3 regions of the Streptomyces sp. NPDC060035 genome follow, and region 3 is predicted to be linked to each of the others. Evidence: riboswitches for the same ligand, from Rfam matches in the RefSeq annotation. Region 3 holds a riboswitch; each other region holds the start of a gene.

Region 1 (7,940 bases), on a different contig from region 3:
TCGGTGCGGTAGGTCCACCGGGCGCCCGCGCCCACCAGCTCCCGGACCGCGCCCAGGAACCGCTCGATGTGCTCGTCCGGCGTACCGGCCCCGAAGCTCACCCGGATGGCGTTGAGGGACCTCTCGCCCGGCTCCGCCTCCGGGGCACCGCACTCGCCCGGGTCCTGCGGCTCGCTGCCCAGCAGGGTCCGTACGAGCGGGTGGGCGCAGAACAGGCCGTCGCGGACCCCGATGCCGTACTCGGCGGACAGCGCCGCGGCGAAGTGCGAGCTGTTCCAGCCCTCGACCACGAAGGAGATGACGCCGACCCTCGGGGCGTCGTCCCCGAACAGGGAGAGCACCCTGACCTCGGGGACCTCGGCCAAGCCCTCGCGGACCCGGGTGACCAGCTGCTGCTCACGCGTGACCAGCTGGTCGAACCCGGCCTCGGTCAGGGCCCTGCAGGCGGCGGCGATGGAGTAGACGCCGATCACGTTGGGCGATCCTGCCTCGTGCCGGGCCGCCGTGGTGTGCCACTCCACGTCCACACCGCCGTCGGTGCGCCGGGCGACCTTCCTGGAGGCGCCGCCGCCCGCGAGATACGGCTCCGCGTCCCGCAGCCAGTCGGCCCGGCCGGCGAGGACGCCCGAGCCGAACGGCGCGTACAGCTTGTGCCCGGAGAAGGCCACCCAGTCGACGTCCAGCTCCGTGATGTCCACGGGGTGGTGGGGCGCCAGCTGTGCGGCGTCGAGGACGATCCGGGCACCGTGCGCATGGGCGGCGGCGGCCAGTTCCTTCACCGGCCACAGCTCACCGGTGACGTTCGACGCGCCCGTCACACAGACCAGTGCGGGCCCGTGGGGGTCGCGGTCGGCCAGCGCCCGCTCCAGCGTCACGACTGCCTCGGCCGGGGTTCGGGGGGCGTCGAGGTAGGTCACCCGGGCGTCGCGCCAGGGCAGCAGCGAGGCGTGGTGCTCGGTCTCGAACACGAACACCTGGCAGTCCTTGGGGAGCGCGGCGGCCAGCAGGTTGAGGGAGTCCGTCGTCGAGCGGGTGAAGACCACCTGGTCCTCGGCGCGGCAGCCGAGGAATTCCGCGACGGTGACGCGGCTGCTCTCGAAAAGGTCGGTGGAGAGCTGCGAGAGATAGCCGGCACCGCGGTGCACGCTGCCGTAGTACGGGGCGTAGGCGGCCACGTCGTCCCACACCCGCTGCAGCGCCGGGGCGCTCGCCGCGTAGTCGAGGGCGGCATAGGCGACTTCACCGCCGGTAACCAGCGGAACGGTGACGTCCGCACCCAGAACCGGCAGCGGGGCACAAATGGACTGGTCGACGACAGCGGTGGAGACAGACATGGCGAACTCCCGTAACAGGCAGGCGAAAACCCGGCGCCGGCAGATACGCGGCAGCGCAGGGAAAGAGAAAAGGGTGTGCGGAAGAGGGCGTTGAGCCCTATCGCATTCGCTTGCTCACAAGAGGCTCCCTGGGGACCAGGACCCCGGGGGATGGCATTCACAGATGCCTAGGGGCCCGCGCTTGCCACAGACCTCGCTGCCTGCGGCCTGGTCTTCACCCGGGGCACCCCGCCACGGACGGAGGGTTGCCGGACAGCGAGCCGGGGCCTATTCGCTGTCACTCATGACCTGCGCAGCATCTTGCCATACCTGCCCGCATGCGCAAGGGCGCAGTCCGCGATCCGGACTGCGCCCCGACTCACGTCCTGCCCTCAGGCGTTGCTGGCGGCCACCCAGCGCTCCAGCGCCCGCTTGGCGGATCCCGAGTCGATCGCTTCCGCGGCCCTCGCGATCCCGGCCGCGATCTGCTCGCTCAGCGTGCCCTCGCCCGGGTCCAGCGCGACCAGTGCGGCAGCGGAGTTGAGGAGTACCGCCTCGCGTACGGGACCTGTCTCCCCGTCAAGCATCCGGCGGGCGACGTCCGCGTTGAACGAGGCGTCGGCACCGCGCAGCGCCGAGACCGGCACCAGCTCCAGGCCGACGTCCCGCGGGTCGAACGCCTCTTCGCGCACGGCTCCGTCCCGGACGATCCAGACCCGGGAGGTCGCCGTGGTGGTCAGCTCGTCGAGGCCGTCGTCGCCCCGGAAGACGAGCGCCGAATTGCCCCGGTCGGCGAGCACGCCCGCGACGATCGGCGCCATCTTGAGGTCGGCGACGCCGATGGCCTGGGAGCGCACCTGGGCCGGGTTGGTGAGCGGGCCGAGGATGTTGAAGGTGGTCGGCGTGCCGAGCTCCTTGCGGGCCCTCGCCGCGTACCGCAGGGCGGGGTGGAACTTCACTGCGAAGCAGAAGGTGATGCCCGCTTCCTCGGCGACCTCGACGACGCGCCGGGGCGTCAGTTCAAGATTGACGCCGAGCTTCTCGAGCACGTCGGATGCCCCGCTCGCCGAGGAGGAGGCGCGGTTGCCGTGCTTGACGACCTTGGCGCCGGTCCCGGCGACGACGATCGCCGACATGGTGGAGATGTTGACCGTCTTGGCCAGGTCGCCACCGGTGCCCACGATGTCGACCGTGCGGCCCGGCACCTGGATGGTGTGGGCGTGCTCGTACATCGCGCGTACGAGTCCGGTGACCTCGTCGACGGTCTCGCCCTTGGCCCGCAGGGCGATCGCGAAGCCGGCGATCTGTACGTCGGTGGCCTCGCCGCTCATGATGCGGTCCATGGCCCACGCGGTGTCCTCGGCCGTCAGGCTCTCGCCGCGCAGGAGGGGCATCAGCACGCCGGGCCAGGAACGGGCCGCCACGCTGTCGCCGCCGTCCGGGGTCACAACGTTCATGGTCCGCTCCTGGGGTCCACAGCCGATAAGGGGATCGCCCCACCCTATCCAGCCCCGGGGACAGCGAAGAGCCCCGTCCATCGAATGGACGGGGCTCCTGCTGTGGCGATCAGCTCAGGTGATCAGTGGTGGCCGTGGCCGCTGGTGATCTCCTTGTACTCCTCGGCAGAGGGCTTGGCGATCTGGCTCTGCTCGCCGTAGTAGCTCTTGCTGAGCTTGGCCCGCAGCTTCTGCAGCGCCGAAGGCTTGCGCTCGACACCGTTCTCGTCGACCGTCGGGCCGATCTCGGCCGGCTTGTACTGCTCGTGCGCGGTGAGCGTGTGCAGCTGCCCCTGGCTGAGCGGCTCGTGGATCTCGACGAACTCACCGTGCGGCAGGCGCTTGATGGTGCCGGACTCACGTCCGTGCAGCACCTTCTCCTTGTCGCGGCGCTGGAGGCCGAGGCAGATCCGCTTCGTCACGATGAACGCGATGACCGGGCCCACGAAGATGAAGATCCGGACGAACCACGAGATGGCGTTCAGCGACAGGTGGAAGTGCGTGGCCCACAGGTCGTTTCCACCACCCACGAAGACGATGAAGTACTCCGTGATCCAGGCGACACCGAAGGCCGTACGGGTCGGGGCGTTGCGCGGGCGGTCCAGGATGTGGTGCTCGCGCTTGTCCCCGGTGACCCAGGACTCGATGAAGGGGTAGACCGCGATCACGCCGAGCACCAGGCCGAAGGCCATCAGCGGGATGAACACGCCCAGGACGAGCGTGTGACCCCACAGGTTGATCTCCCAGCCCGGCATCACTCGGATCAGACCCTCGGCGAAGCCCATGTACCAGTCGGGCTGGGCGCCGGTGGACACCTGGTCCGGGCGGTACGGACCGAGCGCCCAGATCGGGTTGATCGAGGCGATGCCCGCGATGACGGTGATGACACCGAAGACCAGGAAGAAGAACCCTCCGGCCTTCGCCATGTACACCGGCAGCAGCGGCATGCCGACGACGTTCTTGTTGGTCCGGCCGGGACCCGCGAACTGCGTGTGCTTGTGGTAGAAGACCAGGATCAGGTGGGCCACGACCAGGCCGAGCATGATGCCCGGCAGCAGCAGAATGTGGATCGAGTAGAACCGCGCGACGAAGTCGCCGCCGGGGAACTCTCCGCCGAACAGGAACATCGAGATGTACGTACCGACGATCGGCGTCGCCAGGATGGCGCCCTGCGTGAAGCGGACACCCGTACCGGAGAGCAGGTCGTCCGGGAGCGAGTAGCCCGTGAACCCGGTGAACATGCCCAGCACGAACAGCAGGAAGCCGAACATCCAGTTGATCTCACGGGGCTTGCGGAACGCACCCGTGAAGAAGACGCGCATCATGTGCACGAACATGCCGGCCAGGAAGATCAGCGCGGCCCAGTGGTGGATCTGCCGTACGAGCAGACCGCCACGGACGTCGAAGCTGATGTCCAGCGTCGAGGCATAGGCCTCGGACATCCGGATGCCCTGCATCGGCTCGTACGAGCCGTGATACACGACCTCGTTCATGCTCGGGTGGAAGAACAGCGTCAGATACACACCCGTGAGGATGATGATGATGAAGCTGTAGAGGCAGATCTCACCGAGCATGAAGGACCAGTGGTCCGGGAAGATCTTGCGCATGTTGGCCTTGGCCAGGCCGTAAATGCCCAGCCGGCCGTCCGCCCAGTCTGCTACCCGCTCACCGGCGGGCGCCTTGCGCTTTGAATCCGTCGCAGTACTCATCCGCGCTCCCAGAAGGCAGGACCGACGGGCTCTTCGAAGTCGCCGAGCGCCTCGAGGTTGCCCTCGCTGTTCACACCGATCCGCAGCTGCGGAAGGGCGTGACCGGCCGGACCGAAGATGACGCGGGCGCCGTCGGAGAGGTCGAAGGTGGACTGGTGGCACGGGCAGAGCACGTGGTGCGTCTGCTGCTCGTACAGGCTGATCGGGCAGCCGACGTGGGTACAGATCTTGGAGAAGGCCACGATTCCCTCGTGGGCCCACTCACGCTCACGCTTGTCCTTGATGTTCTCCGGCTCGATGCGGATGATCATCAGGGCAGCCTTGGCGATCTGCGTCTGGAAGTCGTGCGCGTCCTCCTCCAGGCCCTCGGGCATGGCGAAGGTCAGCGAACCGACGACGACGTCCTCGGGACGAAGCGGCTCCATCGTGTTCATGTTGATGAGCTGCTTGCCCTTGGCCCACAGGGTCGAGCGGAGCTTCTTCTCCGGCAGCGGACCGAGGTCGCGCAGCAACATCACGCCGGAGAGCGGCACCAGGGCCAGCGCACCGAACATGGTGTTCCGGATCAGCTTGCGCCGCCCGATCGCCGACTCCTCGGCACCTTCCGCGAAGTCGGCGAGAACCTTCGCCTTGACCTCGGGCTCGGCCTGGATGGCGTGCCGGTCGTCGGCGACCTCCACGTCGGACATCAGGGTGCGCGCCCAGTGGACGGCGCCTGCGCCGATGCAGAAGAGCGCCACACCCAGGGTCAGACCCAGGGAGAAGTTGAGCGAGCTCACATGCCCGAACGGCCAGATGTAGACGATCTGGTCGACCGGGAAAATGAGGTAGGACGCGATGAAAGCGATCGTCGCCAGCATGGACAGCGTGAACATGAAGGCGACGGCTCGCTCGGAGCGGCGCGCAGCCCGTTCGTCGATGTCCTGGATGCGCGGCCGGTGGGCCGGCAGCCCCGGGTCGGCGAACGGATCGCCGGCACTCTCTACCGCGCCGTGCGCGGTGTCCTGCTCTGCGGGCAGGACCTCTTCTGGAATCTCTTGGCTACTCATGACTTCTTGGCCTTAGCGGTGTGGGCCGCGACCCAAACGGCAACTGCGATCAGGGCGCCGAGCCCGAAGATCCATGCGAACAGACCTTCGCTGACCGGTCCGAGACCACCCAGGCTGAGGCCACCGGGGGTTTCGGCGTCGTCACCGTTCACGGTCTTGATGTACGCGATGATGTCCTTCTTCTCCTTCTCCGGCATGGTGCTGTCGGGGAAGGACGGCATGCTCTGCGGGCCGGTCTGCATGGCCTGGTAGATGTGCTTCGGGCTCACGCCTTCGAGGTTCGGGGCGTACTTGCCGTATGTCAGCGCGCCGCCCTCACCTGTGAAGTTGTGGCACTGCGCGCAGTTCGTACGGAACAGGTCACCACCCCGGGCGACGTCCGCGCCCGCGGGATCGACCTGACTCTCGGTCGGCGTGATCGGACCGGCGCCCAGGGACGCGACGTACGCCGCGAGCTGGTCGATCTCGGCCTGGGTGTAGATGACCGGCTTCTTCGGTACCTGGGCACCCGGCTGCTGAGCCGGCATACGTCCGGTACCGACCTGGAAGTCGACGGCGGCGGAGCCGACGCCCACGAGGGACGGCCCGTCGGTGGTGCCCTGACCGCCGGTTCCGTGGCAGCTGGCGCAGCCTACGGAGTAGAGCTTCTTACCCTCGTCGATGGCGAGGGACTGGGCGGTTTCGTCTGCCTGCGCCTTACCCGCAGGCGCAAACGCGGCGTACAGCCCCCCGGTAGCCGCCAGCGCGAGGAGTAGTACGACGACCGCCGCCAGAGGATGGCGTCGTCGTGCGGAGAGCTTTTTCACGGATTACCCCGGTGTCAGGATCTTCTGCGTCGATGGTGTGTGGGTGCGAGCCCGGTTACTTGATCATGTAGATCGTGGCAAACAGGCCGATCCACACGACATCGACGAAGTGCCAGTAGTAGGACACGACGATGGCGGCGGTGGCCTGTTCGTGAGTGAATCTCGAGGCCGCGTATGTCCTGCCGAGTACGAGCAGGAAGGCGATGAGACCGCCTGTCACATGCAGACCGTGGAAGCCGGTCGTCAGGTAGAACACCGAACCGTACGGGTCGGAGGACAGGGAGAGACCCGCGTCCTTGACCAGCTCGGTGTACTCGAGGACCTGGCCTCCGATGAAGATCGCACCCATCACGAACGTGATGCTGAACCAGGTGCGGAGCTTCTTCACATCGCCCCGCTCCGCGGCGAAAACGCCGAGCTGGCAGGTGAGTGAGGAAAGCACCAGGATCGTGGTGTTCGTCGCCGAGAACGGGAAGTTCAGATGGTGAGCCATCTCCTTCCAGTGCTCGGGTCCCATCACCGATCGCAGGGTGAAGTACATCGCGAAGAGGGCCGCGAAGAACATCAGCTCGGAACTCAACCAGATGATGGTTCCGACGCTGGTGAGGTTCGGTCGATTGACCGACGGGTGCGCGTGCCCGGTTTCTACTGTCGTTGCTGTCGCCACGACCGACATTATGTCGGTCGCTTATCCCGCCCTCACTCCGGGGGGTGCCGTTCGGTGTGTCAGTGGGGTGTGTCCTCACCGAACAGCCCATCGAAACGCCGTCATCAACGGTGCTGACAGGCTGTCCGCCGGAGTACGATCCGCCCAACGGTTCATGCCCCGAGAGCTCAGAGCGCCCCGAAGACACAGATGTCACGGAGGAACAATGCAGCCGACCGCCACGGTCCTGGTCTACAGCGACGACGCCAACACCCGTGAACAGGTGAGGCTGGCAGCCGGCCGCAGGCCTGCGGCCGACGTGCCCCAGGTGGAGTTCCTGGAGTGCGCGACCCTGCCGGCCGTGCTGAGCGCACTGGAAGGGGGCGGTGTCGATGTCTGCGTGCTGGACGGCGAGACGGCTCCGGCGGGCGGTATGGGCGTCTGCCGGCAGATCAAGGACGAGATCTTCAACTGCCCGCCGGTGCTCCTGCTGATCGGGCGCCCGCAGGACGCCTGGCTGGCCACGTGGAGCCGCGCCGACTCCGCGGTGACCCACCCGGTCGACCCGGTCGACTTCGCGGATGCCCTGGCCGCCCTGCTGCGCAGCAGACTCTCCGTAGAGGCCTGAGAGTCCCGGGGCCCCCGGCCGAAGTCCTCCTGAGGGGCGGCGCACCCCCGGATCAGACCTGGGGGCGCAGCCGCGCCGTCTGGACGTTGGTGCCCGCGTCCGGCGTGCCGCGCTGCAGGGCGCTGCCTTTCTGCCAGGTGTCCCAGGGCAGATTCCAGTCGCCGAAGCCGTTGTCGAACGGCGTCATCGTCTCGCCCTCGCTGCCGACGACCTTGACGATGTCGCCCTCGCGCACGGTGTCGAAGAACCATTCGGCGTCGGCGGTGCTCATCCCGGTACAGCCGTGGCTGACG
Region 2 (10,574 bases), on a different contig from region 3:
CTCATCGCACCGCCGATGCCGTTCACCTGGTCGGTGTCGATGCGCTCGCGCACGTCCCCCTCGATGGCGAAGCCGGACAGATGGACGTTGCGGCTGCCGCCGTCGGCCGCGTCCTTGCCGTAGAAGCCGGCACCCGTGTGGACCGAGCCGTCGGCCGCCGGGGGGTCGAGGGCGATCTCGCTGCCCTTGAACTTCGTGTACCAGCTGCCCGCACCCCTGATCGTCACGTCGTCGACGATGATGTGGCGGTTGACCTGGTACGTGCCCGGCGGGATGTACACCGGGAGGTTCTTGCGCTTGGCGTGGGCGATCGCCCTGTCGACGGCACCCGCGGAATCCCGCCGCCCGGACGGGTCGGCCCCGAAGGCCAGCACGTTCGCCGCCCGGAGCTCGACGTGCGGGAGGCCCACGAGCTCGGAGTCGAGCACGTCGATGACGGTCCATGCGGCGCGGCTGCCGGCCGGGACCGTCAGGCGGACGGTGTCGCCCGCGCGGTACTTCCTGCCCAGCAGCAGGCGCTGCTCGTCGTAGAAGTGGTTCGGGCGGAACGGCTTGGTGATCGTGGGGGCGGGTGTCGTCCCGCTGGGGACGCAGGCGCATTCGGTGATCCACCAGCCGGGCTGGAGCAGCCCGGCCTCGGGGTCGTTGGTGAACGGGTACTGGTTGTACAGCCAGGCGTACTGCGAGGTCAGCGTCATCGTGGAGCGCTTCTTGCCGTTGACGGCGACATCGAGGGGTGCGGTGATGCCGCCCCCGCCCGGGGCGTCCGGAATGCTGTAGCGCACGGTGATCGCGTCGGCCGCGCGCGGCAGCGTGAACTCGACGTGCCCGCCCGGCGTCAGCCTGACCGCCCTACGGCCCGAGGCCTCGGCGGGCAGCGTGTACGCGGTGCGGTCGGGGCCGATGACCGTGCCGTTCGTCGCGGCGTTCTCCGCCTCCTGCTCGACGAAGGGGACCTCGGCACCGCGGCCGGCGACCAGCGCCGGATCGAGGGCCGCCCGCGTCACCGCGGGCGCGGGGGTCCGTTTCCCCTCCGCACCCGTGGCCGGGGCGCCGCACAGGGCGCCGAGTCCGACAACGGCGGCGGTCAACGCGGCGACCGTGATGTTCCGTGACATCGCATGCCCGTTTCTCTCGGAAGGTGGGGCGACAGTAGGGCTCGACACAGCGCCACCACAAGCCTTTTGCGAGAACCTTCCAGGGCAATGATGAATGCATGCACAGTCACGTCATCTTTTTGCGTTCCCTGTTCGCGTGCAAAGCAGCCGGTCCGGAGCTCAGGCCCCCACGGCCCCGTCGACGCCCTCCCGCAGGAAGTCCGCGTGCCCGTTGTGACGGCCGTACTCCAGGAGCACGTGCACCATCACCATCCGCAGCGAGACCTCCTCCTCCCAGCGCGGCTGCAAGCCCAGCAGGTCCAGGGACTCGGCCTCCCGCTCGATGCGGCGTGAGTTCTCCACCTCGGCCTCCCAGGCGCCGAACGCCTCTTCCCTGGTCGAGGCGCTCGCGTCGTACGCGGCCTGGAAGTCGATCCGGTCGGACCACACCATGGGCGCCTCGTTGTCATCGAACACACGGCGGAACCAGGCTCGTTCCACCTCTGCCATGTGCCGCACCAGTCCGAGCAGCGAGAGCGTGGACGGAGGCATCGACCGCTGCCGGAGCTCCTCGTCGTCCAGCCCCTCGCACTTCATGGCCAGGGTGGCACGGTGGTAGTCGAGGAAGGCCCGCAGCGTCTCACGCTCGCCGCCTGAACTGGGCGGCCCGGTCCGGGAGTCAGTGGTCACCGGTGTGCGCTCCTTCTGGATGGGTGCAAGGGGCCACCAGTATCCGGTACCGCCACGATCAGGTGCGATCAAAAGGTGCGGGGACCGAGTCGGTGGGGGTGCGGGCGGACCGCGCCGGTGGGGGTGCGGGCGGGCCGCGCCGAGCGGGGCGCCCGCCGTTCCACGGCGATGCGGACGGTCCCGCGGACGGACCCGGCCAAGGCCGTGGCGCGGCCGTTGCCGCCCGGGGTGGAGCCCCATGCGTTCCCGTCCCCCACCGCTCACCGCAAAACGACGCCGGCCCCCGGGACGAATCCCGGGGGCCGGCGTCGTACAGGTACTGCGTGGAGCTGCTGATCCCGAGGGATCAGAAGTCCATGTCACCGCCCGGCATGCCGCCCGGAGCAGCCGCAGAGGCCTTCTCCGGCTTGTCGGCGATGACGGCCTCGGTGGTGAGGAAGAGCGCGGCGATGGACGCGGCGTTCTGCAGAGCGGAGCGCGTGACCTTCGCCGGGTCGATGATGCCCTCGGCGATCATGTCGACGTACTCACCGGTCGCGGCGTTGAGGCCGTGACCGATCGGCAGGTTGCGCACCTTCTCGACGATGACGCCACCCTCGAGACCACCGTTGATGGCGATCTGCTTGAGCGGGGCCTCCAGCGCGAGCTTGACGGCGTTGGCTCCGGTGGCCTCGTCGCCCGTCAGGTCGAGCTTCTCGAAGACGGCCGTGGCCTGCAGCAGCGCGACGCCACCACCGGCGACGATGCCCTCCTCGACAGCGGCCTTGGCGTTGCGCACCGCGTCCTCGATGCGGTGCTTGCGCTCCTTGAGCTCCACCTCGGTGGCGGCGCCGGCCTTGATGACGGCCACGCCGCCGGCCAGCTTCGCGAGGCGCTCCTGGAGCTTCTCGCGGTCGTAGTCCGAGTCGGAGTTCTCGATCTCGGCACGGATCTGCTTGACGCGGCCCTGTACCTGGTCGCTGTCACCCGCTCCGTCGACGATCGTGGTCTCGTCCTTGGTGATGACGACCTTGCGGGCGCTGCCGAGCAGGTCGACGCCGGCGCTCTCGAGCTTGAGACCGACCTCCTCGGAGATGACGGTGCCACCGGTGAGGATGGCGATGTCGCCGAGCATGGCCTTGCGGCGGTCACCGAAGCCCGGAGCCTTGACGGCGACGGACTTGAAGGTGCCACGGATCTTGTTGACGACCAGGGTCGACAGAGCCTCGCCCTCGACATCCTCCGCGATGATCAGCAGCGGCTTACCCGACTGCATGACCTTCTCGAGCAGCGGAAGGAGGTCCTTCACGTTGCTGATCTTGGAGTTGACGATCAGGATGTACGGGTCGTCGAACGACGTCTCCATACGCTCCATGTCGGTCGCGAAGTACGCCGAGATGTAGCCCTTGTCGAAGCGCATACCCTCGGTGAGCTCGAGCTCCAGACCGAAGGTCTGGGACTCCTCGACGGTGATGACGCCTTCCTTGCCGACCTTGTCCATCGCCTCGGCGATCTTGGCGCCGATCTCGGTGTCGGCAGCGGAGATGGAGGCCGTCGAAGCGATCTGCTCCTTGGTCTCCACATCCTTCGCCTGCTCCAGCAGAGCGGCGGAGACGGCCTCGACGGCCTTCTCGATGCCACGCTTGAGAGCCATCGGGTTGGCACCCGCGGCGACGTTGCGCAGGCCCTCGCGGACGAGCGCCTGGGCGAGAACGGTTGCGGTGGTCGTACCGTCGCCGGCGACGTCGTCCGTCTTCTTGGCGACCTCCTTGACCAGCTCCGCACCGATCTTCTCGTACGGGTCCTCGAGCTCGATCTCCTTGGCGATGGAAACACCATCGTTGGTGATCGTGGGCGCGCCCCACTTCTTCTCGAGGACGACGTTTCGGCCCTTGGGGCCGAGGGTGACCTTGACGGCGTCGGCGAGCTGGTTCATCCCGCGCTCGAGACCGCGCCGTGCCTCCTCGTCGAACGCGATGATCTTGGCCATGTGAAGTGGTCCTCCCGGACAGGGGTGGATTTCTCCGGACCGAGAGGCGCCCGCGACGGACGGCCAGCGTGCTCAGCGGTTCCTTGCCCCACTGAGCCTGCGGGCCTCACCGGCCCGGTCCAAGTTCTGTCACTCTCACCTGGAGAGTGCTAACGCCAATGATTAGCACTCGACCCCTGCGAGTGCAAGCGTCCCCCTCCAAATGTGGACACCCACGAGGGGCCGCGCCGGACGCACGGAGGGCCCGTACCCCCTTTCGGAGGTACGGGCCCTGCGTGTGTGAGTAGTGTCGTTGGCCGACCGCGCCGAGCTCAGCCGACGGCGAGCTTGACCATGTCCGCCTGCGGCCCCTTCTGGCCCTGCGAGATTTCGAATTCAACTCGCTGACCCTCTTCGAGGGTGCGGTATCCGTCCATCTGGATCGCGCTGTAGTGGACGAAAACATCCGCACCACCGTCGACCGCGATGAAGCCGTACCCCTTCTCCGCGTTGAACCACTTGACGGTGCCCTGAGCCATGCCTAACTCCCCTATTACTGGCCCTTGCACAGGACCGCACTTCGCGGGCCCGGGTCAGAACTCACCCTCCGACAGGAGAGGGTGGCGTGCGCCGGAACGCGTCGACCGCGGCCGAATGTATCTGCCCAACTGCCCTCTGCAACAGGTCAATCGGACGAGAATTCTGGGCATGGCTGAACGCCCGGATAGGCAGAACTCGTGAGATTCCAGGGCAAGTCGGGCCTGACAAAGGCCACTTATGGCGCAATGGGTTCACGTACTTTGGCTGCTTCTTATCGCGACCGGGCGCATTCTCATATGCGGGCGGCACAGGCAGCGGAGGGGACTTCCCCAACTGTACCGCGCTCAACCATGCAGAATTGCCCCCTCCGCTTCTCTTGCGGAGGGGGCAATGGTGTTCACGCTGCGAAGTCGAACAGGACGGTCAGCCTCCGGCGACGGCCGGGATGATCGAGATGCCGGCGCCCTCCGGGGTGGCCGTCTGCAGGCCGCCCTCGAAGCGCACGTCGTCGTCGTTGACGTACACGTTCACGAAGCGGCGCAGCTTGCCCTGGTCGTCCAGGACGCGGGCGGCGATGCCCGGGTGGTTCTTCTCAAGGGACTCGATGACCTCGGAGAGGATCGTGCCCTCGGCCGGGACCTCGGCCTGACCGCCCGTGTAGGTGCGGAGGATGGTGGGGATACGGACCTTGACGCTCATGGGGTGCCTTCCTTCGGTCTCGGGTGGTCAGCTGGCCGCGAGGCCCGCGTCGCGGAACGCGTCCAGGCTGGGCCGGATCGTGGCCGACAGGCCGGTCGTCGGGGCGACGGCGTCCAGCGTCTTCAGGCCGTCACCGGTGTTCAGGATGACCGTGGTCAGCGACGGGTCGAGCAGACCGGCGTCGATCAGCTTCTTCGTCACGCCGACCGTGACACCGCCCGCGGTCTCGGCGAAGATGCCCTCGGTGCGGGCCAGCAGCTTGATCGCGTCGACGACCTGCTCGTCGTTGACGTCCTCGACGGCACCGCCGGTGCGCCGGGCGATGTCCAGGACGTACGGGCCGTCGGCCGGGTTGCCGATCGCCAGGGACTTGGCGATCGTGTTCGGCTTCTGCGGCCGCACGACGTCGTGTCCGGCCTTGAAGGCGGTGGAGACCGGGGAGCAGCCCTCCGCCTGGGCACCGAAGATCTTGTAGGGCCTGTCCTCGACCAGGCCGAGCTTGATCAGCTCCTGCAGACCCTTGTCGATCTTCGTGAGCTGCGATCCGGACGCGATCGGGATGACGATCTGGTCGGGCAGCTGCCAGCCGAGCTGCTCGCAGATCTCGTACGCCAGCGTCTTGGAGCCCTCGCCGTAGTACGGCCGGAGGTTGACGTTGACGAAGCCCCAGCCCTCGCCGAGCGGGTCGCCGATGAGCTCCGAGCAGAAGCGGTTGACGTCGTCGTAATTGCCCTCGATGCCGACCAGTTCGCCGCCGTACACCGCGGCCATGACGATCTTGCCCTGCTCCAGGTCGTGCGGGATGAACACGCACGAGCGGAAGCCGGCGCGGGCCGCCGCTGCGCCCACCGCACCGGCGAGGTTGCCGGTGGAGGAGCAGGAGAGTGTGGTGAAACCGAAGGCGCGGGCGGCCTCGACGGCGATGGCGACGACACGGTCCTTGAAGGAGTGCGTCGGGTTGCCGGAGTCGTCCTTGACGTACAGGCCGCCGGTGACGCCCAGCTCACGGGCGAGGTTGTCGGCCTTGACCAGCTTCGTGAAGCCGGGGTTGATGTTGGGCTTGTCCGCGACATCGGCGGGGACCGGCAGCAGCGGCGCATAGCGCCAGATGTTGTCGGGACCGTCGGCAATGCGCTTCTTCAGCTCTTCGGGGGAGCCGCTCGGCAGGTCGTACGCCACTTCGAGCGGCCCGAAACAGGACGCACAGGCGAAAATGGGACCGAGCTCGAAACGCTCGCCGCATTCGCGGCAGGAAAGCGCTGCGGCGGAACCCAGGTCCACGGCAGAAGATTCGGTGTTCGCTGCAACTGTCTGAACAGACACGATGGCGGAGGCCCTTTCTCCTCATCTTCCTTGCGACGTATTTCGCCACAAGACGGAATTGGCACCTTCCCCACCGTGACCTCGCGGTCGGCAGGAGGGTTGCCGGGACTTCAACGGGCCGTTCCCTCAGTCCCTCTGGATGAGCGCTATGGCACCGGACCATCGATCCGGGCATTTATTCGCGGACCGACCCCGACATGCGAGGGCCATCCGCGTTGTTCAAGACTGTAACCGAAGCCCCGGACGATTGAGATAGTCGTCCGAACCGCGAGATGGATCACATACAGGGAGTATCGACCGTGCTGGAAGAGGTGGAACGCTGGCTGACCAGGCGTTCCTGGTCGGCTGCCGACCGCCCGCTGGAACGCCTCACGGCCGCGCGAGCGAGGGATCCGCACCGCGCCGGAGTGAGCGTCGTCCTGCCCGCCCTGAACGAGGAGGCGACGGTCGGCGAGATCGTCGAGGAGATCCGGCGCGAGCTGATGGAGAAGGTCCAGCTCGTCGACGAACTGGTGGTGATCGACTCCGGTTCCACCGACGCCACCGCCGCGGTGGCGCGTCGGGCGGGTGCCAGGGTGGTGCACCGGGACGCGATACTCCCCCGGATACCGGCCGTACCCGGCAAGGGCGAGGTGCTGTGGCGGTCACTGCTGGTGACCAGCGGTGAGATCGTCTGTTTCATCGACGCCGACCTCAAGGACTTCTCGGCGGACTTCGTCTCCGGGATCGTCGGCCCGCTGCTGACCGACCCCGAGGTGCAGTTCGTCAAGGCCATGTACGACCGCCCGCTCGGAGAAGCCGCAGGCCAGGGCGGCCGGGTCACCGAACTGGTGGCGCGCCCTCTGCTCAATCTGCACTGGCCGCAGCTGGCCGGCTTCGTCCAGCCGCTGGGCGGCGAGTACGCCGTACGCCGCTCCCTGCTCGAACGGCTCCCCTTCCCCGTCGGTTACGGAGTGGAGCTGGGCCTGCTCGTCGACGCACTGCACACGGTGGGCCTGGACGCGCTGGCGCAGGTGGACGTCGGCGTACGCAAGCACCGCCACCAGGACGGCCAGGCACTCGGCCGGATGGCGGCGGCGATCTACCGCACGGCCCAGCTGAGGCTCTCCCGGGGGCATCTGGTGCGGCCCGTTCTCACCCAGTTCGAACGGGGCGAGAACGGCTTCGTACCGCACACCCACGCGGTGGACACCGAGGAGCGGCCGCCGATGCGCGAGATCGCGGAGTACGCGTCCCGCCACGCGGCGTGACGTTTCGCGGTGGGCTTCGCGTTTGGCGGCTCACCGAACGGGCTAGGTTCGGGTACATGGTCTCCGAGCACACTGCCAAGGTCCTCGTCGCGTCCAATCGCGGCCCCGCGTCCTACGCGCTGCGCGAGGACGGCACGCTCGATGCGAAGCGGGGCGGGGGCGGCCTCGTCTCCGGCCTGAGCGCCGTCGAGGACAAGCTGTGGGTGTGCGCGGCCCTGGGTGACGGCGACCGCGAGGCGGTCCGGCGGGGTGTGGCAGAGCCCGGCGTCCGCATGCTCGACATCGACGCCGGGGTCCACGACGACGCGTACAACGGCATCGCGAACTCGGTGCTCTGGTTCGTGCACCACATGATCTACCAGACGCCGCTGGAGCCGGTCTTCGACGCCGGATTCCGGCGGCAGTGGGCGTCCTTCGAGGCGTACAACCGTGCCTTCGCCGAGGCCCTCGCCGAGGAGGCGGGCGTGGGTGCGGCGGTCCTGGTTCAGGACTACCACCTGTCGCTGGTGCCCGGCATGCTCCGCGAGCTCCGCCCCGACCTGCGGATCGGCCACTTCTCGCACACTCCGTGGGCCCCCGTCGACTACTTCCGGTTGCTGCCCGACGACATCGGCGAGCAGCTGCTGCGCGGCATCCTGGGCGCCGACCGGGCCGCGTTCCTGACCCGCCGCTGGGCGGACGCGTTCATCGGCTGCTGCACGGAGATCCTGGGCGGCACCGGCCACACCCGGATCGGGGTGCACGGGCTGGGCGCCGACGCGGACTTCCTGCGCCGCCGCTCCCACGAGGCCGACGTGGACGAGCGGATGGAGACACTGCGGGAGCAGGTGGGCCCCGGCAGGCGGACGATCGTGCGGGTGGACCGCACCGAGCTCTCCAAGAACATCGTCCGCGGGCTGCACGCCTACCGGGCGCTGCTGGAGGAACACCCCGAATGGCGTGAACGCGTGGTGCACGTGGCGTTCGCCTACCCCTCGCGGCAGGACCTCACCGTGTACCGCGACTACACCGCCGAGGTGCAGCGGGTCGCCGACAGCATCAACGCGGAGTACGCCACGGAGGGCTGGACCCCGGTCATCCTCCACGTCGACGACGACTTCGCCCGCTCGCTCGCGGCGTACCGGCTGGCGGACGTGGCCCTGGTCAACCCGATCCGCGACGGCATGAACCTGGTCGCCAAGGAAGTCCCGGTCGTCTCCGACACCGGCTGCGCGCTGGTGCTGTCGCGGGAGGCGGGGGCGTACGAGGAGCTCGGCGAGGACGCGATCGTCGTCAACCCGTACGACGTGTCGGCCACGGCGGCGGCGCTGCACGAGGCGCTGACGATGGAGGACGGCGAGCGGGGCGCGCGCACGAAGCGGCTGGCTGCTGCGGCGACCGCGCTGCCGCCGCAGCAGTGGTTCCTGGACCAGCTGGACGCGCTGCGCGGTTAGGGCTTTCGGAGCTGCCGGGCCAGGGCTGCCAGCAGGCCCACCACGGCTGCCGGGCCCGGCAGCAACAGGTCGGCACGCTCGGCGAGTTCGGGAACCTCGGTGCCGCTGCAGACCAGGAGGCCCGGGGTGCCGTCCGGACCCTCGGCGCGGAGCTTCTCCACTGCGGCGTACGCGGCGAGGTCGCCCAGATCGTCCCCGGCGTACAGCACGGACTCGGCCTCCGTCTTCCGTAGGTACTCCGCGAGTGCCACACCTTTGTCCATGCCCGGCGGGCGCAACTCCAGGACGAGGCGGCCCGGTTCGACGATCAGCCCGTGACGGGCGGCGAGATGCCCGAGAGGTTCGCGCAGGGATTCGAACGACGCCTGCGGGTCGTCGGCCCGCCTGGTGTGTACGGCGAGGGCCTGCCCCTTCTCCTCGATCCAGGTGCCGTGCCAGGCACCCACCTCGTGCAGGACGCCCGGGAGTTCGGCGCGGACGGCGGCGACGCCGGGGTGCGGTGTGGGGGCGTGCACGGTGCCGGTGACGGCGTCCCAGCGTTCGGCGCCGTAGTGCCCGAGGACGACGAGGTGATCGAGGCCGGGCACCCCGGCGAAGCCGCCGTACCGGACCGCGACGCCCGCGGGGCGGCCGGTGATCACGGCGACGGAGGCGACCTGCGGTGCGAGCGCGGCGAGCGCGGGTACGGCGCCGGGATGGGCGCGGGACTGCTCCGGGTCGGGGACGATGTCGGCGAGGGTGCCGTCGAAATCGAGCGCGATCACGGCGCGGTCGGGGCGGGCGAGGAGTGCGGCGAGGCCTTCACGGCCGGCCTGGGTGGACGGGGTCGGCAGGGGGTGGTCCGGGTTGCTGCCCATGCTTCGAGCGTATCGGTGACGGGGCGATCGTGGTGCGCCACGATCGAGCCGGGCCGGCGATCGAGGACATCCGTGCGGCGGAGCTGCCGGCGCCGGGTCAGCGCCGCCCGCGTCTCGCGTCCCGCACCCTGCGCAGCCGGTTCACCGTCACCGGGTCCGCCGCCAGCGCCCGGCGGTCGTCGATCAGGGCGTTGAGGAGCTGGTAGTAGCGCACCGGCGAGATGCCGAGCTGCTCCCGGATCGCCCGTTCCTTCGCGCCGGGTCCGGCCCAGGAGCGCCGCTCCAGGGACAGCACCGCACGCTCCTGGTCGGAGAGCGGGTCGTCGTCGGCGGTCATATCAACCAACCTACTCCGCGGCCTCCGCCTGACGTGCCGCGGTCGAGATCTCCCCGAGGACGCTCTCCGGGTTGCCGTTCGGCTCGACGGCCGAACCGATCTTCCCCTTGATCGCCTCGCTGGCCTGCGCCCAGGACGTCTTGCCGAACGGGTACAGCTGGGAGTTCGGCAGCGCCTCCAGGAACTCGTGCAGCGCCTTGTACTTCGCGTCCGTCTCCATCGCCCCGGACGCACTGCCGGTCACGGGCAGCAGGTCGTACTCGTCGGCGAAGGCCAGCACGTTGTCGTCGTTGTACGCGAAGTCGAGGAACTTGCCTATCTCTTCGCGGTGGCCGTTCTCCTTGAAGCCCATCATCCAGTCGGCCACGCCCATCGAGCCCTTGGAGGGTCCGTCGATCCC
Region 3 (10,574 bases):
GGCTCAGGATGCCGACGGTGTCCACCCGGCCAGCCAGTCGGCGGTCTCCTGCTCCGCGGCACCGGAGTCCGAAAGCTGCGGCCGGTCGCTGCTCGCCGCTCCTGCGCCCGGCCCGGTGTTGCGGTACTCGGCGAAGCGGTCGTCCTTCCACGAGAAGCCACTCATATCGGTCCAGGGGGCGGGCTTGATCGCTGCGCCGAGTGCGGTGTCACGGAAGGTGGCCATGGGATCGAGTGAGGCATCACCGCCCGCATGCCACGGTCGTCCGAGATGGAAGGTCGATGCGGAGACATCGCCCTCGACGGTCGAATCGGTGATCAGGAAGCCCTTGCGGCCGGCGGCCGTGCTGGGCGCGGCGATGTAACCGGCGGAGCTGCCGTCCCACCTCTTCCTCAGCGTGATCACCGACCTGTCGATCACCGCGCTGGCGCGCCCGAAGATGAAGTCGACGTTGCCGATGACCGAGGAGTTGGCCATGTACACGCGGCCGAGCTCGGCCTTTGCCGCGGTGTCGAGCAACAGGGTGTCCTGGTCCCCGGTGACGACGACGGAGTCGAGGACGACCTTGTCGGCGGCGGTACGCAGGGCGACGGCCTGACGTGCGCTCATGTCCTGGTGCGCGGCCTCGTCGAAGTCGTTGGAGACGGTGAGGTTACGGGCCTGGAAGCCGTTTCCCTCGGCGGCGACGGTGGCACTGCCGCTCGTCCCGTAGGTGCCCGAGCCGTCGGGCTTCCGGGTGCCCGAGGCGTTGTTGTAGACGATCACGGTGTCGCCGCGGCCGGATCCGCTGCCCTGAAGCGTGACGTTCTGCTTGGTGGCGGGGATCTTCACCGTCTCACGGTAGGTGCCGGGCTTGATGGAGACGATCACACGTGCGGTGTTGCCCGCCGGTATCGCGTTCACGGCGGCCTGCACGGTGGTGTACCGGCCGGTGCCGTCCTTGGCGACGGTGAGGGTGGTCGCCGCAACAGCACCGGGCGCCGCTGCCGCGCCGGACGCCGCTCCGTACGCCTGCACGGGGACGACTGCCGCCAGCGCTGTCGCCGCTGCCGCTGCCACGAGTACGCTGCGCCGTCCTCGGCGGGGCACGGCATGTCGATTCGCTGCCATGGCCTGATCCGTTCAGTGGGGAAGAGGTGAGGGTTCCGGGAGGTAGTCGCCGCCGCGACCCGAAAGGTTGCCGCGACCCCAGGACTCGTGGCGGTACCGGACTCCGCGGCCGGCGCCCTGCCTCATGGCCTGCAGAACCTCGCGTCCTGTGCCCGGACCTGCCCACGGGGCCCCGCGGCCCGGAGCACCACATCGAGCGCCCCGACCGGATCGGCCGCGTACACGTTGCTGAACCAGGCCATATTGGCCTCGACCACCGCCCACCGCTCGGTGTCCCGGCCCCCCGGCCCCCACATCCGCCCGACGTCGACCACCACCCCGCTGGGCAACGTGGCCCCGCATGCCTCGGTCAGCCGTCGCGCGAAGTCCCGGACCCCGGCCTCGTCCTGGTGCCCCTCGAGCGGCGCGGCATCCAGCCGGCCGAAGGTGGCGTACTGGGAGCCGGTCCGTACCTCCCCGTCGAGCAGAAAGAGCCTGAACTCCGTCGCCCAGGTCACCACGTCGCTGACCTGTACCAGGGGGTCCTTCTGCAGCGAGGGCACCAGGAGTGCGCTGCCGTCCTCGTACACCGCGGCCGGAAAGGACTTGTCGGTGGGCGGCTTCACGAAGACGGGGCCTTTTTCGCGGCGGGCCTCCGACAGCCGGACGCGCTTGATCTCGCGCCCGGTGCATGCGTACGGCAGAGCGTCCAGCCAGCCCTCGGCCGGCTCCAGCAGTGCCACCCCCAAGGGGCCGGCAACATCCGAGGCGAAGTGCGGGCCGCCGTAGTAGTGCGCTCCTCCGCTCCCCCGCAGCCGGTCCGGGATCCCGGCTCGGGACAGGATCACGACCTCCAGCCCGCGGTCGCGCGCCGCCCCTGCCAGGAGCCCGGCCGTGGTGGAACGGTGCGGGGCGAGCGTCAGGAGAGGGGCCATACGACCGCAGCCTAGGGGTCCGGGCCGGGGCCCGGACCCGTCCCCCTCAGGCTGCCGGGGTGAGCTTCCACTGCTGGCAGGTGTTGTTCAGCCAGGACCACTGACGTACGTCCGCACCGTCGGCGGCCGAGCAGTCGGCCACATCGGCGACCTTCCCGCTCGCCCGGTTGACGATGCGCACCCAGCCGCCGGCCGCGGTGGTGACGAGGCCGAAGCGCTGGCAGGTGTTGTTCAGCCAGGACCACTGCCGCAGGTCGGCGCCATCGGCAGCGGAACAGTCCGCCGTGTCGAGCACCTTGCCCGAAGCCACGTTCACCAGGCGGCTCGTGTCGTCGCCCTGGTCCTCGATGCGCCATTTCTGCTGTGCGCCGCCGTTGCACGTCCACTGCTGGACATTCGCTCCGTCGGCCGTCGACGAACCGTTCACGTCCAGGCACTTCCCGGTGGCCCTGTTGACCACCGTGTACGCGGACGGCGTGGCCGAGCTCTCGCCGGAGGGCCCGGCCAGTGTCGTGCCGAGGGCGACGGGCGTGCCGAGGTTCGGTGTCCCGTCACTGTTCCAGGTGAACTTCTGTGCCCGCGTCGTACGCCCGTTGTCGCAGCCGTCGGACGCCGAGTCGTTGGCGTGGTAGACGATCCAGCTCTCCGTGCCGTCGGGCGAGGTGAAGAAGCCGTTGTGCCCCGGCCCGTACACCCCTGCCGCGTTGTTCCGCTGGAAGACAGGGGTGGACTTCTTCGTCCAGGAGGAAGCGGACAGCGGGTTGGAACCGGTCAGGGTGAGCTGCCCCAGCTTGTAGTCGGGGGTCCAGCAGCCGCTGGCGGAGTAGACGATGAACGTCTTGCCGCCCCGCTGCAGCACCTCGGCACCTTCGTTCACCGTGCCGCCCGACTTCTCCCAGTCGTACGTCGGCGTGGAGATCGTCGAGAACGATCCACTGAGTGTGTACGGGTTCGACATCGGCGCGATCACCAGGTTCTGTGTACCGCCGCCGCTCGCACTGCCCAGCAGGTACATCGAGCCGTTGAGGGTGAGCACGCTCGGGTCCAGCATCCAGGTGCTGCCGAGCTGGTTCCTGTACGTGTAGGGGCCCGTCGGGTCCGTACCCGCGCTCTCCAGCACATGCACCCGCTGCGTGGGGTTGTAGTCGGCGATGTTCTGCCCGGCGACGAAGTAGAGGTACCAGCGGCCGCCCGAGTAGTGCAGCTCGGGTGCCCAGATGTTGCAGCAGCGCGAGGTGGCGTCGCCCTGCCAGACCTGCACGCTCGGCGCCGTCGCGAGCCCAACCAGGGTCGGTGACTTGCGCATGGTGATGACGTCGGTCCAACTGGTCGACACCAGGTAGTAGTTGCCGTCGTGGTACGAGATCCAGGGGTCGGCTCCCTTCTGCGCCTTGATCGGGTTGGTGTACGGACGCCCCTCGGCGGCCCGCGCGGACGGCGACCGGGCCGGCTCGGCCTGTACGGAGGCCGGCTGCCCCAGCGCGAGCGCCAGCAGGAGGGTGCTCAGCAGGGTCAGTAGGCGACGGGCCATCCGCTGCTCCAGTTCAGTAGGTTGACGCCGAGCTTCGGAGTGCCGTTGTCCTGGCCGTCGTAGTAGTGGTAGACGAGCAGGTCGCCGTCGGAGTCGGCGAGGATCGACTGGCCGCCGGGGCCGATGTAGCGGCCGTGGGACTCCATGACGGGGGTGCCGCCGTTGCTGAGCATGCTGACGCCGTTGCGGTCCTTGTAGGGCCCGGTGACACCGGTCGCCCTGCCCACCTTGATCTTGTACGTGGAGCTGGTGCCCGCACAGCAGGTGTCGTACGAGGCGAAGAGGTAGTAGTAGCCGTTGCGCTTCACGATCGAGGGCGCCTCGACGGCCTTGGTCCCGGTGGGGCGGGAGGCGAGCGAGTGGCGCGCGGTGTCTCCGGCGTACTGCTTTCCGGTCGACGGGTCGATGCGGATCATCTTGATGCCGGTCCACCAGGACCCGAAGGACATCCACCACTTGCCGTCGTCGTCCACGAAGAGGTTGGGGTCGATGGCGTTGTAGTCGCTCGACGAGTTCGAGGTGTAGACGATCCCGTAGTCGCTCCAGCTGCCCGCCTGGCCGGTGGTGGAGGCCGCGAGGCCGATCGCCGACGTGTTCGACCCGAAGGACGAAACGGCGTAGTACATCAGGTACGTGCCGCCGCGGTAGGAGATGTCCGGGGCCCAGGGGTCGGACGCGGAGGAGTAGTTCTTCCACCAGCTCGGCTTCGTCGTGAAGGCGTTGCCCGATCGCCCGAAGGAGGTGCGGTCGGTGGAGGTGCGGAGCTGGAGGCCTTCGCCGGTGGAGTAGAGCAGGTACTGGCCGGACGTGCTCCGGATCATGGTGGGGTCATGGACGACGATGTCGCCGTTGACGGCACCGGGGTTGGGGTACGCGGACGCGCTCGTCGGCACGAGCGCCAGCAGAAGTGCGGCGGGCAGGGCGGCGAGGGTCCTTCGCGGAATTCTTCTCGGGATGCGGCTCATCAGGAGACCTTCTTCGGTCGTGTCGGAGGTACCCGGCAGTCGTCAACGAGGACGGAGAGGTTGCCATGTGCATGACATCGATTTGTTCGACCGGTCGAATGGTGCTCGTCACTTCGGACGGCCGGCCCGGACGGGACCGTAGAATCGAACACGTCTTGCGTCAACGGATTGAGCGCGCATTCAACGAAAACCCGGACCGTGTCCGGGATCACGAACGGGCCGGCCCACCCATATCGGGGTGGAACCGGCCGAACGCGACTATTCCGTGGACCAGTTGGCTACAGCCCGTAGGTGAAGTTCCCGCGACCGGTCTGCTGCCGATCGGGTGCGGCGGATTCACACAGCGGACCGCCCTCGGTTCCGACATTCACCAGCCCGGTCGCCTCACCGCCGAGGCCCACGAACCGCAGCGCGTGCCAGCGCGGGAGCCAGTAGACGCGCCCGCGGTGATCCGTGAGCAACTCCCGCAGATCGGCGGGGGCATGCATCCACACCTCGGGCAGGCCACCGGGGTGCTCGAAGGCGGCGCGCAGCACCAGCCAGCCGTCGTCGCGGACATCGCCCGCAGTCAGGAGCAGTTCCACAGCCTGGCCGGGTTCCTGTACGCACTTCTTGGCGTGGATCCAGTGCACGTGGTGGCCGGGCGCGTACCGCGCGCAGGCGTCGCTGTGAATGAGGTGAGGGAGCATGGCCGTTGTCGCCTTCCGGGGTCCTGGACCCCGGGGGCCCGACCCCGGTGGTCCGCTGTTCCCCGCACGATGCCGCGCGGGGCGGGTCGTCACCCGGAGCACCCGCAGCGGAGCGGGGTGCCGTCCAGCGAGCCGGGGCTTTCCACTGGAACTCATGACCCATCAAAAGCCTAACAGGAGCCGAGACGGCGTCCGGGCTTGCGTACGCCGCCCTCGCGCGTACGGGCGTGACGCAACGCCCGTACGCATCCACGCCCTTGCACACGTTCTCCTCGTCGAATTCGCCTCAGCCGTGCAGCAGGACGGGGAAGGCCTCCATGTCGTTCTGCGTCATCACCGGCAGCTTGCGGATCTCGCTGTCCGGTATCGCCGGCTTGAGCGCGGGGAACCGCGCGAAGAGGGCGGGGAGAGCGATGGCTGCCTCCACGCGTGACAGCGCGGCACCGGGGCAGATGTGGGGGCCGTGACCGAAGGTCATGTGCCGGATCGGTGTCGCGCGGGTGATGTCGAAGGAGTCGGCGTCCTCGCCGTGCTGTTCGGCATCGCGTCCGATGACCCGGTAGGAGATGACCACGCCCTCCCCCTCGGCGATCACCTGGTCGCCGACCTGGATGTCCTCCGTGGCGAAGCGCATCAGCAGATGCGTGGTGGGCGTGTCCCAGCGCAGCGTCTCCTCGACCACCGTCTCCCACGGGATCTCTCCGTCGAGCACCCTCTTCAGCTGGTCGGGGTGGGCGAGCAGAGCGCGTACGGCGTTGAGGATGAGCCCGATCGTGGTCTCGTGCCCGGCGGCCACCATGGCCTTGAGGTTGCCGACGACCTCCTCCTCCGTGAGCGGCTCGCCGCCCTCGTCGGCCAGGATCAGGGCGCTGGTGAGGTCGTCGGTGGGCCGCGCCGTCTTCTCCCGTACGAGGTCGGTGTAGAAGACGTCCAGCTCCTGCAGCAGTGCCAGGCGCTCCTCCTGCGGGGTGAGCATGGAGAAGAAGGCCTTGTACTGCTTCGTCAGCATGGGGAACTGCGCCTCGTCCACCCCCATCAGCAGTCCGACGACCCGCATCGGCAGCGGCTGGGCGAAGACGGCCTTGAGGTCGACGACACCGTCCTTGCCCTGCTCGGCGAGCGCGTCCAGCAGCTCCTCGGTGAACTTCTCGATGGCGGGGCGGATCGCCTCGAGCCTGCGCGGGGTGAGCGCCTGGGAGGTCTTGGTCCGCAGCCTCCGGTGCTCCCCGCCGTCGACCGTGAACATCGAGCGCCCGGCATCGATCATTCCGATGAGCGGCCAGGCATGGGTGACCTCCCCGCTCCGCCACAGCCCCCAGGCGTCCAGGTCCTTCACCAGCCGTGGATCGACGAGCAGGTGACGCGCCTCGGCGTGCCGGGTGACGGTCCACGCCGGGACCCCCAGCAGCTCGATGCGTGCGAGCGGGCCCGCTTGGCGCAGCTGCTCGGTCTCACCGTCGAGGTTCTGGACCATGGGATCGATGACCACGGTCGCGTGAGGGCAGTTCACAGCAGGTCTCCTGTCGAACGTGAACGTACGGGAGCGAAGCGGACGGGGAGCGCGTTCATCCCGCGCAGGAAGGCGGACGGCCGCCGGACGAGATCCTCTGCGGGGACGGCGAGTTCGAGATCGGGCAGCCGGTCGAGGATGACCTCGATGGCGGTACGGGCGATGGTCTCGGCAATCTCCTGCGCGGGGAAGGGGCAGCGGTACTCACCATGGCTGAACGCCAGATGCGCGCTGTTGCTGCTGTGCCTCGCGCCGCCGTCGGACCCCAGGTCCTGGCGTACGAGAGGGTCGGTATTGGCGGCCCCCAGCCCGAGCAGCAGCATGTCCCCGGCCCGGATCGTCCGTCCGCCGAGCCGGGTGTCGCGGACGGCCCAGCGGCCGGCGAGGATCTGGGTCGGGCTCTCCTCCCAGAGGACCTCGTTCATGGCGTCGCCGACGCTGCGCCGGCCGCCGGAGAGCGAGTCGGCGAACTGGTCCTCGGTGAGCATCAGCCGCAGGGAGTTGCTGATCCAGTCGGCGGTGGTCAGGTGGCCTGCGGCCGTGATGGCCATGAGGTCGAGCGCGTACTCCTGATCGGTGAAGGGCTCGGGGTCGGCGAGCATCCGGGACGTGACGTCGTCCCCGGGCGCGTCCCGCTTGGCCGCCACGAGCCGCTGCATGTGCTCGGCGAACCGGCCGTACGCCTCCTGCGCGCCCGGTCCCCCGTCGGCCAGGTCCTTCAGGACCCGGGCGATGTCCGCCCCTTCGGCGTCGGGGAAGCCGACGAGCCGGGCCAGGACGAGAACGGGCAGCGGTTCGGCGAATTCGGCCACGAGATCGGCCGTTCCCCGGCTGCAGATGCCGTCGACGAGCCGGTCGGCGAGCTGTTCGCAGTGCCCCCGGATCTCGAACGGATCGGCGCTCTCGAGGGCGGGCACCACCATCTCGGCATGCCGCCGGTGTTCGGCGCCCGCGGTGAAGTAGATGGACGGCATGGGCCGCCCGACCATCGGAAGCAGCGGCCAGTCCTCGGGAATGTGCTCCCACTGGTTCCACAGCCCGACATCCCTCGGGAACAACTCACCGTCGCTGGTGACCTGGTGGAGCTCCCGGTAGCCGACGATCAGCCAGGCCGGGAAGCCGCCGGGGAGCTCGACCGGCACCACGGGCCCGTACTCGTGCCGCATGGTCCGGTAGAGGGCCTGCGGCGCGGTGTGGAACTCCGGCCCGCTGAGCGGTACGGGGGCGGTGGCGGCGTGCGCGGGGCAGCCACCGCCGGATGCGGGCGCGGCGGACTGAGGAGGGGTCGTCATCGTACGGACTCCTGGGAGACGGCTTCGCGCGTTGCGGCCATACGATCAACGCGGGACCACTATAAGGAGGTTGGGTGAAGCGGTGGGCGTCAATCGCGCCGATCTTCGACCTTTGACGATCACAGGCTTCCCAGGCTCTTCCCTGAATGTTCGAAACGGACAGCTTCCCGGCCGTCACCGACGCGTGGGGGACGGCAGCGCTGCCGTCCCCCACGCTCGCTCCGAGCGTCAGAGGCACTTTCCGTTCAGCCAGGACGCGAACTCCTTCGTCCATGTGGTGGCCAGCGGCACCGAGGTGACCGGGGAGCCGTACCGGGTCAATTTGTCCTGCCACGAGGTGTAGTTGCCGGAGGCCGCCGGAGCAGGCTCCTCCCAGTCGACCGTGTCGACCCAGTTGGGGTGACCCGTGAGCGTGGCGCCGAGACCTGCTGCCTCGATGCGCCTCTCGAGCTCGGGTCTCAACTCGGTGTCACCCGTGTAGATCATGATCTTCTGCGCGGAGGCACGTTCCGAGATGGGCGCGATGACTTCGTTCCACCCGGCGTCGCGGATAGCCGAGTTGCTGCTGAGCAGCGACTGCCTGCTCGCGCCCTTGAGCTCCACCAGAGCAGCCATCTGCTGGCTCTTGGCACTGTCGAGCCATTCGCGGAAGGTGTACACGGTCTCACCGGTGTACGGACCGCGGTCGATCGTGCGGCCCTTGAGCTGGTCGGCGCCGGTAGCCCACCAGAGTTCCGAAATATCGGCGCTTGTGCCCGTCAGGCCTCTGGTCGTGCTGTTATGCCACATCACACCCTTGGTGCCGTCCTTGGTGAGCTGGAGGTCGGCCTCCACACCGCCCGCTCCCCAGCTCTTCTGCTGCGCGAGACCCTTCGGGTGGTTCGGCTGACGAACCTGGTCCCGTTCCCAAGGGTTCGCGTCGGTGGGGTAGCCGCCGTGCCCGTAGACCGTCGGGCAGATGGGCAATGGCGGGTGGCTGTTGTAGCGTTCGATCATGTGGACTCTGTCGAAGGTCCAGCCGGTGGCAGCCTCCCAACTGTGCAGAGAAGCGTTGAGGTTGCCGTCGTCCTTGGCGGTGAAGGTAATGGTCTTCACCCGTCCGTCACTGTATCCGTAGAGGGTGGCGAGGTCGTCGCGACCGTCACCGTTGTAGTCGCCGGTGACGATGTGCATCTGGTTCCGGTCGTACGAGCCCGCCACGATGTTCAGTATCTCGCGACGGTTGCCGAACTTGCCTTCGGCGTCGAGGTCGAAGCTGATCAGGGCGTCGTGACCGTCGCCGTAGTCGTACCACGCGGCGAATTCGTCGCGGCCGTCGCCGTCGAAGTCACCGGAATGCACGCTCGCCCGGCCGAACTGCCAGCCGGTGGACTCCCAGCCGTGGACGGGCTCGTTGAATCCGCCGTCGGGCTTGGCGGCGAAGGACATCAGCGTCACGGTGCCGGAGTCGTAGCCGTACAGGGCACCGAGGTCGTCGCGACCGTCACCGTTGAAGTCGCCGGTGACGAACTTCATGCGCTCGACGTGCCACCCGTCTGCGTCGACGCGGGCGAAGGACGAGAAGTGTCCGGCGAAACCGCCGTTGACATCGGCAAGGAGTGTGAAGAGCTTGTCGTCGCCGTTGCCGTAGTCGTACCAGACAGCGACGTCGTCGCGGCCGTCGCCGTCGAAGTCACCGGCCTGGGCGGTCATGGCATCGAAGGTCCAGTTACCGGGGGCCGCGGTCCAGGAGGAGAAGGGAGCGGCGAACGTACCGCTGCCTGTTCCGAGCCAGGTGAAGAGGGTGACCCGTCCGTCGTCGTAGCCGATGAAGGCGGCGACGTCACCCGTCCCGTCACCGTTGAAATCACCGGTGACACGCTTCATACGGTCGGCCGAGAAGGTGTCGCCGGCCGTTTCCCAGCCCACGCCGGGGGCAGGGAACTTGCCGTCCGCACCTGCGAGGAAGGTGCGCATGGCGTCGTGGCCGTCGCTGTAGTCGTACCAGGCGACCATGTCACTGCGGCCGTCGCCGTTGTAGTCGTGGCGGGGGGCGGTGCCACTGGCCCGTACGGCAGCTGTCCGCGTCCCGACGTCGGAGGTGGCGGAGACGGCGCTGACGTCGGGCAACTCAGTCGTGCCACCGGCGTCGGCGGTGGACGCGACAGCCACCGGCTGCTCACCGTTCACCACGGCGCTCGCACTGCCGGCACCGGCCTGCAGACCGAGCAGGGCGCACACGACAGCGGCGCTTACTATTCCAGAACGTCTCTTCATTCGGCTGTTCATCCCCCTTGTTCACTGGACGAGAGAGTGCGTCCGTGCCCCACACGGGCGCACTTCGCTCCGCCGTCCCGAAGATGTCGCACCCCCGGCCATCAGGGGGACGTATGTTCGACCCGGCAAAGTCGCCGCTGATTAGATCACCGGGGCGCCGTCCTGGACCAGCCCGAACGAGGCTGTCTTCGCCGCCGTTTCACGCGAGTCGGATGACGGGCACCGGATATGACGCGCTGCCGGCGATCAGGCTGCGCCTGGCAGGACGAGGGCGACCGTGCCGTCGAAAGCGGACAGACCCCTCCCC

The links. Region 3 has a riboswitch for S-adenosylmethionine ahead of ACFWBQ_RS01345 (hypothetical protein). Riboswitches for the same ligand answer to the same signal wherever they lie in the genome.
Region 1: another riboswitch for S-adenosylmethionine. It lies ahead of ACFWBQ_RS37900 (aminotransferase class V-fold PLP-dependent enzyme); the one in region 3 lies ahead of ACFWBQ_RS01345 (hypothetical protein).
Region 2: another riboswitch for S-adenosylmethionine. It lies ahead of thrC (threonine synthase); the one in region 3 lies ahead of ACFWBQ_RS01345 (hypothetical protein).

Annotation. Positions count from the first base shown of each region.
Region 1 is NZ_JBHWVO010000059.1:93-8,032, forward strand. Features, by position in the region: gene ACFWBQ_RS37900 (aminotransferase class V-fold PLP-dependent enzyme) at 1-1,334, opposite strand, end outside; SAM riboswitch class IV at 1,507-1,623, opposite strand; gene trpD (anthranilate phosphoribosyltransferase) at 1,706-2,770, opposite strand; gene ACFWBQ_RS37910 (cytochrome bc complex cytochrome b subunit) at 2,893-4,518, opposite strand; gene ACFWBQ_RS37915 (Rieske 2Fe-2S domain-containing protein) at 4,515-5,567, opposite strand; gene ACFWBQ_RS37920 (c-type cytochrome) at 5,564-6,373, opposite strand; gene ACFWBQ_RS37925 (heme-copper oxidase subunit III) at 6,429-7,049, opposite strand; gene ACFWBQ_RS37930 (hypothetical protein) at 7,246-7,647, shown strand; gene ACFWBQ_RS37935 (Ig-like domain-containing protein) at 7,700-7,940, opposite strand, start outside.
Region 2 is NZ_JBHWVO010000010.1:157,848-168,421, reverse strand. Features, by position in the region: gene ACFWBQ_RS18340 (glycosyl hydrolase family 28-related protein) at 1-1,118, opposite strand, end outside; gene ACFWBQ_RS18335 (DinB family protein) at 1,278-1,787, opposite strand; gene groL (chaperonin GroEL) at 2,134-3,756, opposite strand; gene ACFWBQ_RS18325 (cold-shock protein) at 4,068-4,274, opposite strand; gene ACFWBQ_RS18320 (MoaD/ThiS family protein) at 4,699-4,974, opposite strand; gene thrC (threonine synthase) at 5,002-6,297, opposite strand; SAM riboswitch class I at 6,316-6,443, opposite strand; gene ACFWBQ_RS18310 (glucosyl-3-phosphoglycerate synthase) at 6,597-7,547, shown strand; gene ACFWBQ_RS18305 (trehalose-6-phosphate synthase) at 7,604-8,980, shown strand; gene otsB (trehalose-phosphatase) at 8,977-9,837, opposite strand; gene ACFWBQ_RS18295 (DUF3263 domain-containing protein) at 9,935-10,174, opposite strand; gene ACFWBQ_RS18290 (ABC transporter substrate-binding protein) at 10,185-10,574, opposite strand, start outside.
Region 3 is NZ_JBHWVO010000001.1:293,038-303,611, forward strand. Features, by position in the region: gene ACFWBQ_RS01325 (pectinesterase family protein) at 4-1,110, opposite strand; gene ACFWBQ_RS01330 (ATP-grasp domain-containing protein) at 1,233-2,024, opposite strand; gene ACFWBQ_RS01335 (family 43 glycosylhydrolase) at 2,071-3,555, opposite strand; gene ACFWBQ_RS01340 (arabinan endo-1,5-alpha-L-arabinosidase) at 3,537-4,520, opposite strand; gene ACFWBQ_RS01345 (hypothetical protein) at 4,799-5,209, opposite strand; SAM riboswitch class IV at 5,259-5,369, opposite strand; gene ACFWBQ_RS01350 (cytochrome P450) at 5,496-6,719, opposite strand; gene ACFWBQ_RS01355 (cytochrome P450) at 6,716-8,011, opposite strand; gene ACFWBQ_RS01360 (FG-GAP-like repeat-containing protein) at 8,240-10,267, opposite strand.